DNA from 4 places in the Mesorhizobium sp. LSJC285A00 genome. Region 4 is predicted to be linked to each of the others. Evidence: predicted binding sites of a transcription regulator. Region 4 holds the regulator's gene; each other region holds the start of a gene.
What was found. The regulator PhoB, encoded in region 4, activates phosphate uptake and scavenging genes when phosphate is short. The targets are predictions, from matches to a motif close to TGTCATNNANCTGTCAT.

Region 1: the regulator PhoB is predicted to act here: its motif matches at 897-913, upstream of ugpB (sn-glycerol-3-phosphate ABC transporter substrate-binding protein UgpB).
Region 2: the regulator PhoB is predicted to act here: its motif matches at 964-980, upstream of X726_RS156240 (ceramide glucosyltransferase).
Region 3: the regulator PhoB is predicted to act here: its motif matches at 1,169-1,185, upstream of X726_RS150360 (PhoX family phosphatase).

The regions. Positions count from the first base shown of each region.
Region 1 is NZ_AYVK01000055.1:31,192-33,393, reverse strand. It holds gene ugpB (sn-glycerol-3-phosphate ABC transporter substrate-binding protein UgpB) at 1-834, opposite strand, end outside; gene X726_RS139750 (EAL domain-containing protein) at 1,309-2,202, shown strand, end outside.
Region 2 is NZ_AYVK01000012.1:167,286-169,487, forward strand. It holds gene X726_RS156250 (Hsp33 family molecular chaperone) at 1-281, shown strand, start outside; gene apaG (Co2+/Mg2+ efflux protein ApaG) at 467-859, opposite strand; gene X726_RS156240 (ceramide glucosyltransferase) at 1,081-2,202, shown strand, end outside.
Region 3 is NZ_AYVK01000024.1:8,148-10,349, reverse strand. It holds gene urtA (urea ABC transporter substrate-binding protein) at 1-415, opposite strand, end outside; gene X726_RS150355 (hypothetical protein) at 728-1,123, shown strand; gene X726_RS150360 (PhoX family phosphatase) at 1,241-2,202, shown strand, end outside.
Region 4 is NZ_AYVK01000015.1:56,173-58,374, reverse strand. It holds gene phoU (phosphate signaling complex protein PhoU) at 1-703, shown strand, start outside; gene phoB (phosphate regulon transcriptional regulator PhoB) at 720-1,409, shown strand; gene X726_RS154045 (ROK family protein) at 1,440-2,202, opposite strand, start outside.

The DNA.
Region 1 (2,202 bases), on a different contig from region 4:
GTCACCGAGACCCCCCGACGATTCGGTGAAGATGCCGCATTCTCCGGCAAGAAAGATCTGCTTGGCTTCGGATGTACGGCCGCCATATTTGAAGGTGCCGTCCTTGGCCAGGTCGGCGAGCGCCTGGAAATGATTGACGAAGATCGGCGCATTGATCTTGAGCTCGACGTCGGTTCCGGCAAGTCCGTTCTGGTTGGTGCCATAGGAAACGTCGTTCCAGGCCGCGAAGGCCTCAAGGTGGATCCAGGTCAACCACGTCGAGGTATAGCCGCAGGAAGCGGCGCCGCTCGCCTTGATCTTCTTGGCGGCTTCCCACACCTCGTTCCAGGTCTTTGGCGGGTTGTTCACATCAAGCCCGGCCTTCTGGAAAATATCCTTGTTGTAGTAGAGGATGGGCGACGAGGAATTATAGGGGAAGGACAGCATGGTCCCGTCCGGCTTCGAATAGTAACCGACGATGCCGGGCAAATACTGGCTCTTGTCGAAGGTCACGCCGGCGCTGGTCAGCACATCGGCCACCGGTTTGATCGCACCTTCGGCTGCCATCATGACGCCGGTACCCACGTCGAACACCTGGATGATGTCGGGCGCTTGCCCCGCACGATAGGCAGCGATGCCGGCATTCAGCGTTTCGGGATAGGTGCCCTTGAAAACAGGGAGAATTTCATAGTCGCTCTGGCTGGCATTGAAATCCTTGGCGATTTTGTCGACCACCTCGGCATTCGCGCCGGTCATGGCATGCCACCAACTGATCTGGGTGGCGGCGAAGGCGGAGGTGGTGGAAAGCAGGGTCAAGGTGGCGGCAACACCGGCCGCAAAGCCGAACAACTTCATGTTTCATCTCCCGTTTGTCATTGGCGAAAGGGGCACTCCCGCAAAGGCAATATGTGTCGCTGATGACAATCGGACAACGGATTTGTTGCTGTTTCGTGAATTTCATACCCGGCTAACTTCGCGCCCCCTCGCTCTGCAACGAGGACACAGAGAAATGCCAAGCCGGCTCAGCGATACATGGGCGCGGTGGGCCTGCGACGATCGCCGACCGCCGGCGATGCATGAAGGGCCCCCGTGACAGCGCCACGCACCTGTACCATGCGGCCGCCATACCGGCGCTCGGCCAGATCGAGATCGGTAGAGCGGCATCGCGCCAAGCGCTGCTGTGACCCTGTCTGGAATGAGACAGGATCGCCGCAAGGTACAACCCGAAAAACCCGCTGTAGTTGTAGTTCGCATAACCGATTCTTCGTCAAGCGCGACATACTAATCAAGTGGACGGCTTGATTGCTGTCAGAGAGCAGGTGGGGCGAGATGCTGACGGTCTATAATTGTATCGTGCATGAGCACGATCTGAGACTGGTCGCACTGGCAGCGCTCATTTGCGGTATTTCTTCCTTCTCGGCGGTCAACCTGCTTCGCCATGTCGACCGCTCGAGCGAGCGCAACCGCTATACCTGGCTGATGATAGCAGCCACTTCCACCGGCTTCGGTATCTGGGCGACGCACTTCATCGCAATGCTTGCCTTTTCTCCCGGAATCCCCAACGCCTACAATACGGAAATGTCGGCGCTTTCGCTCGCCGGTTCCGTCGCCCTGACCGCCGCGGGCATGTGGATCGCCACCTTGCGCCGGGGCATCGACTACCCTCTGGTCGGCGGCGCGGTCCTCGGCGCTGGTATCGCCGCCATGCACTATATCGGCATGGCCGCCTTCGAGGTCGAAGGGCGCATCGTCTGGAACCCGCTGCTGGTCGGCGTCTCGGTGCTGGCAGGCGTCACCCTCGCCGCGCTGGCGCTGCTGGTCGTGTTGCGACGGCCGTCCATGCAGGCCACAATCGCCGCCGCCATCCTGTTGACGCTGGCGATCTGCAGCCTGCACTTCATCGCCATGGGCGCGGTGTCGATCTTCCCGGACTCCTCCATCGAGATATCGCAGTTCACGGTCGAACCGGTGTCGCAGGCCTTCGCCGCCGCTGCAGTCAGCATGGCTATCCTGGTGCTTTCAGCCGCAGCATTGTGGATCGACCTTCGCTTCCGGCGTCACAAGCTCGAGGCCGAGCGCATGCACGGCCTCGCCAACGCCGCCATCGAGGGGCTGATCGTCTGCGACGGCGCCCGCATCGTCAGCGCCAATGACAGCATCGCCGCGCTAACCGGCATTGCGCCGGAAGTGCTGAACGCGATGCTGCTTGGCGACCTCTTCGGC
Region 2 (2,202 bases), on a different contig from region 4:
TGGCGCTGCTCGGCACCATCGAGCCGACCGAGCTGATCGACCCGACCATCGGCGCCGAGCGGCTGCTCTACAGGCTGTTCCACGAACATGGCGTGCGCGTCTTCGGCGGCGTGCCGGTCGCCGACCAATGTTCCTGCTCAAGGGACAAGATACGCGGCATCCTCGAGGGGTTTTCCGCGCAGGAGATCAAGGACAGCACCGAAGATGGCGGCATCCACGTCGCCTGCGAGTTCTGCTCGAAGCAGTACGACTTCGACCCGGCGGAGTTTGCAACTCAGTAGCATCTCTTCCTTCTCCCCGTTCACGGGGAGAAGGTGCCCGAAGGGCGGATGAGGGCAGCGCGAACTTTGGTGAATGGCCGCGCATAGCCTAGGTCATGTGCGTGGAAGATAACCTCATGACTCTGGCGCTGCCCCTCATTGCCCTGCCGGGCATTTCTCCCCGTATAGTGACGGGGAGAAAACCCCTAATTCACCGTCCGTCGGGTCCCCGGCAGATCCAGCGAAAACGCGGGAATAGCGACGTCGAACGTCTCGCCCTTTTTGTTGCGCATGGTGTAGTGGCCGACCATGAAGCCGGAGGGCGTCGAGAGCGGGCAGCCTGACGTGTATTGATAGCTGTCGCCGGGATTGAGCTCAGGCTGGTCGCCGACCACGCCGGCGCCGCGCACTTCCTCGACCCGGCCGCTGCCGTCGGTGATGTGCCAGTAACGCGCCATAAGCTGCACGAAATCGTCCGACTGGTTGTCGATCGTCACCTGGTAGCCCCAGACATAACGGTTCTCCGCCGGGTCCGAGCGGTCCTCCAGGTAGAACGGTCTGACCTGCACTTCGATGTTGCGCGTGACGGCGCGGTACATGGGCTGCTCCGGTTGCGCAGCAGGGAACATTTGTCGCGCCATGCGGTTTGATACGCGCAGAGCGGCATGTCCTGCCAGCCTCAAAGCGCAGTGCCGACAAACAATGTCATTTAAGTGACACATGACAATGTTGGTGTGCGCAAACCTTGCCGGCGACTCAAGGCCCATCTGTCGACTGACAAAGCAGCCGCGAGCGGCCTTTCCGGAGTGACCAGATCTCGATGGAACCAGCTCTCACAGCCGCCTTCGCTTCCTCCGCTTTGCTTCTTTCCAATCTCGCCAGCATCCTGCTTGCTTCGTCGAAACTGCAAGCGCGTCGCCTTATCCCTCCGCCGTCCGGCGAGCAGCCACCGGTCTCGATCGTCGTGCCGTCGCGCGGCGTGGAGCCGTTCACACAAGAGACGCTGCAGCGAGCCTTCTCGCTCGACTGGCCGCGCTACGAACTGATCTTCTGCGTCGCTCACGCCGACGATCCCGTCGTCAAACTGATAAACAGGGCGATCGTCCTGTTTCCCAACGTGCCGGCCCGGCTGCTGATCGGCGACGACCGCGTCAGCAGCAACCCGAAGCTCAACAACTGCGTCAAGGGCTGGGAAGCGGCGCGCTATCATTGGGTTATTCTGGCGGATTCCAACGTGCTGATGCCAAGGGATTACGTCCAGCACCTGATGGCGGCCTGGCGGACCAATACCGGGCTTATCTGCTCGACGCCGATCGGCTCTCGGCCGGATGGCTTTTGGGCCGAGGTCGAATGCGCGTTCCTCAACACGCTGCAGGCGCGCTGGCAATATGCCGGCGAGGCGCTCGGTCTCGGCTTTGCCCAGGGCAAGAGCATGCTGTGGAACAAGCCGATGCTCGATACCAATGGCGGTATCCGCGCGCTGGCCGCCGAGATCGCCGAGGATGCTGCTGCAACCAAGCTGGTCAACGGACTGGGCCTGCACGTCAATCTCGTTGCCTCGCCTTTCGAGCAACCACTGGGGCAGCGCCGACTTGCCGACATCTGGTCGCGCCAGGCGCGCTGGGCGCGGTTGCGCCGCGTCACCTTCCCACTGTTTTTCGCACCCGAGATCCTGACCGGCGTCGCCGTGCCGTTGGCGTTGGCGCTGGTGGCGGCCGCAAGTGCCGGCATCAGCCTGCCGGCCACGGTGATGGCCGTGCTGACGGCGGCCTACATTCCCGAATGCGCGCTGGCCGCGGCCAAGGGCTGGCATCTGTCGCTGCGCATGGTCCCGGCGATGATGGTCCGCGACATGATGCTTCCCGCCATCTGGGCGCGCGGCTGGCTGAGCGGCGCCGTCGACTGGCGCGGCAACACCATGACCATCGGCACCAAGACGGCC
Region 3 (2,202 bases), on a different contig from region 4:
TTTCCTCGCCCTCATACTGGACGGGGTAGAACAGGATGTTGTCGAGTTCCGAGAACACCGGCAGCACCGATTTGCGCGACACCGAGGTCCAGCAGCCGAACACGGCGGCGACCTTGTCCTTGGAGATCAGCTCGCGCGCCTTCTCGGCGAAGAGCGGCCAATTGGAGGCCGGATCGACAACGACCGCCTCAAGCTTCTTGCCGAGCAGGCCGCCCTTGGCGTTCTGCTCTTCGATGAGCATCAGCATGGCGTCTTTCAGCGTCGTCTCCGAAATCGCCATGGTCCCCGACAGCGAATGCAGAATGCCGACCTTGATCGTGTCTTCGGCGGCCTTGGCCGGAGACGACATCGACAGGCCGGCGGCGACCACGCCGGCCGAAAACATTTTTGTTATTGTGGAGAAATTACCCCTCATACCGAAGACTCCCAAGCTGGTTGATTGCACCGCGATAAAGCAATGCAACTGCCGTGCCAAACGCAAAGGCGCCGCTCACAAGAAGGGAATAGCCGAGCGTTATCAACTGGTTGGTATATTAGCCTGGAGAAAACAATGGCAGCCAGTGAAAATTGATTGAGCCAAATTTGCGCAGCGCACACGACTTTTGCCTAATTTTCGCCCAAATAGGACAAATGCCTAGTTTTTGATCTCCGGCCGTGGATTCCGGGCGAACAATGTTGCGGCACCGCGCAAAAATAGGGCAAGCTCGCCATTCAAAAGAGAGACGTCATGGCATCTCGCATCTCACGGATTTCCGGCATCCTGCTGCTGATGGCAACGAGCGGCGGCGCGCGCGCCGATTTCAGCGAGGGCAAGCTTCCGGACGGCACCTATCATTGCGAGGTCTACCTGCTCGGCGCCTTCCTCAACCTCGGCGACATCACCATCAAGGGCAATGTCTATACCGGCCCGGTGACGTTCGGAACGGCGCTGCAAGGCTACAATTATCAGATGAACGCCAATGGCGAGATCACCTGGCTCGGGCCGCTGGGCGGCTATACCACCGGTGGCAACTCCGTCTCCATGACACAGGCAACACTGGACGGCGAGACTGCCCCGTCATTCGACATCATTCTGAAGCAGCCCGACGGCGCCTTCACCGCCTCGACCTGCACCAAGGGCTGAGCGATGCGTAGTGCCGCGCCCAGTTGCGGCAAAACCTTCCTCTTATGTCATGTGAATGTTGCCTAAGCAGACTAGGGCAACGGTGCGCCGTAACATCCACCCTGAGAGGCAGACACCATGGCCAATGCACCGTCTTCATCCTCCCCCGTCATCCGCGAAATCATTGCCGAGCGCGTCTCGCGCCGGTCTCTTTTGAAAGGCAGCCTCGCCTCCGGCGCGCTGATTGCCGGCGGCAGTTTTGTCGGCTCCTTGTTTGCCGGCGAAACGCATGCCGCCACAGCGCAGTCGACGCTCGGCTTTCCCGAGCTGAAACGGGTCTACGGCAAGACCCATGCCGCCGCCGAAGGCTATGAGACGACCATCGTCGCGCGCTGGGGCGACCCGCTTGCAGCCGGCCTCGCCGAATTCGACGGCAACAAGGTCGCGGCGGAGGAACAGGAAAAGCGCTTCGGCTACAATTGCGACTACATCGCCTTCATGCCGCTGCCCAAGGGTACGGTGAATTCTGATCATGGCCTGCTCTGCGTCAACAACGAATACATCTCGCCCAATGTGATGTTTCCGGGGATGACCGAGGGCGATGCCGGCAAGACGATGACCAGGGAACAGGTCGATCTCGGCATGGCCGCGATGGGCCATTCGATCGTCGAGGTGCAATTGAAGGACGGCAAGTGGGAAACCGTAGCCGACAGTCCGCTGAACCGCCGCATCACCGCCAACACCGAAATGACCGTTTCCGGACCGGTTGCCGGCCATGCGCTGATGAAGACCTCGGCCGACGCGACTGGCACCAAAGTGCTCGGCACCAGCTACAACTGCAGCGGCGGTTTCACCCCCTGGGGTACGGTGCTGACCTGCGAGGAAGGCGTGTCCGACATTTTCGGCGGCGACCCGAAAAGGGCGCCGACCGCCGACCTGCTTGACCGTTACGGCTTCGACGGCTCCGACATCTATGGCCGCGGCCGCTTCCATGACCGCTTCAACCTCGACAAGGAACCGAACGAGGCCAACCGCTTCGACTGGGTGGTCGAGATCGACCCTTACGATCCTCAGTCCAGGCCGGTGAAGCGCACGGCACT
Region 4 (2,202 bases):
GGGTGAACATACCGTCGCCTCCTTCGATGAAGAGCTCGGGCAGATCAGCAAGCTGATCCGCGACATGGGCGATCTGGCAGGCTCGATGGTCAGCGGCTCGACCAGGGCGCTGCTCAATTCGGACAATGCGCTGGCACAGCGTGTCGTTTCCGACGACGCCATCATGGATGCGCGCCAGCGCGAACTGGACGACCGCGCCATCACGCTGATCGCCAAGCGCCAGCCGATGGCCAACGATCTGCGCGCCGTGGTCGGCTCGATCCGCATGGCCGGCGACCTCGAGCGCATCGGCGATCTCGCCAAGAACATCGCCAAACGCGTCGGCACCGTGGGCTTGAGCGTCACGCCGCGCGACCTCTCGCACTCCATCGATGCCATGGCGCAACTGGTGCTGATCCAGGTGCAAGGCGTCGTCGAGGAATATGCCGCCACCGATGCGGCAGCTCTTGCAAAACTCAGGAATGACGACGAGCGCATCGACGTCAAATACACGTCCGTGTTTCGTGAGCTCTTGACCTACATGATGGAAGACCCTCGCAACATCACCGCCTGCACGCATCTCTTGTTCTGCGCCAAGAATCTTGAGCGCATCGGCGATCATGTCACCAACATCGCCGAAAATGCGTATTATGTGCTGACCGGCCAGCAATTGCCCGCCAATCGTCCGAAGCAGGACGAGACGGCGATGGCCACGCCGGCCTGATGAGGGTGAACTGCCTATGATCGCGCCACGCATCATGGTCGTGGAGGACGAGGAGCCGCTAGGCGTGCTCCTCCGCTACAACCTCGAATCCGAAGGCTATCACGTCGAGGTGGTGACACGCGGCGACGAGGCCGAGATCCGCCTGCAGGAAAACGTGCCCGATCTCCTGGTGCTCGACTGGATGGTGCCCGCTGTTTCCGGCATCGAGCTCTGTCGGCGGCTTAGAGTGCGGCCCGAAACCGAGCGGCTGCCGATCATCATGCTGACCGCGCGCGGTGAGGAAAGCGATCGCGTGCGCGGCCTGTCCACCGGTGCCGACGACTATCTGGTCAAGCCATTCTCGACGCCGGAGTTCATGGCGCGCGTGAAAGCGCTGCTGCGCCGGGCCAAGCCGGAAGTGCTGTCCAGCGTGCTCAAGGTCGGCGACATCGTGCTCGATCGAGAATCGCACCGGGTCTACCGCAAGAAGAGCGAGATCAGGCTCGGACCGACCGAGTTCCGGCTGCTCGAATTCATGATGCGCCATCCCGGCCGCGTGTTCTCGCGCAGCCAGCTGCTCGACAATGTCTGGGGCGAGACGATCTATATTGACGAGCGAACCGTCGACGTGCATGTCGGGCGGCTGCGCAAGGCCGTCAACAACGGCCGCATGCCGGATGTCATCCGTACCATTCGCGGCGCCGGCTACGCTATCAGGGAAGACTAGGATGCTGCGCGTCGCGCCGTTGCCGGCCATTCAGGCGACATGCTTGCCGGATTTTGCCTGAATGCCCGGCGCGAAAATCTCCTGGTCGACGAAGCCGAGCGCGCGCATGGCACAGCCTTCGCGGATCAGCGGCAGCTCGTTGGGCTCGGTGTCGAAGGAGATCGATTTCGAGTGCTGGCCGCCGGCGGTCTGGGCGATCGCTTCGCGCAATGCCGGTTCGATCAGGTCGAAGGCGGCAGCGCTGACGCCGACCATGGCGACGGGTGCCGGATCGATCAGAGCAAACAGGCTGCCGAGGCCGAAGCCGAGCGCCTCACCGGCCCTGCGATAGGCTTCGCGCTCCGGGCCATCGGTTTCGCGGGCGCGCGCGGCGAGTGCGCGCATATCAGCGTCGCCGATATCGACCGGCTCGGCATCTTCGCTCATCATTCTGGCGCTGCGCCAGATGGCGTAGTTTCCGGCATAGGCCTCGACGCAGCCGCGCCGCCCGCAGCGGCAGAGCGCGCCGCCCGGACGGTGGATCATGTGGCCGAACTCGCCGCCCGAGGAATGGGTGCCGGTGAACAGTTCGCCTTTCAGCACCAGTCCCATGCCGATGCCGTGCGACAAGAGGATGGCGATAAAATTGTCGCGGTAGCGCTCGGGCTGGCGCCATTGCAGCGCCACCGCCATCATATTGCAGTCGTTCTCCATGGTGGCCGGAATGCCGAATTCCGCTTCCAACATGTCGGCGAAGGCAATGTCGGTCAGTGGCGTGATTGGCGACCACAGCATGGCCCGCGCCTGCGAATCG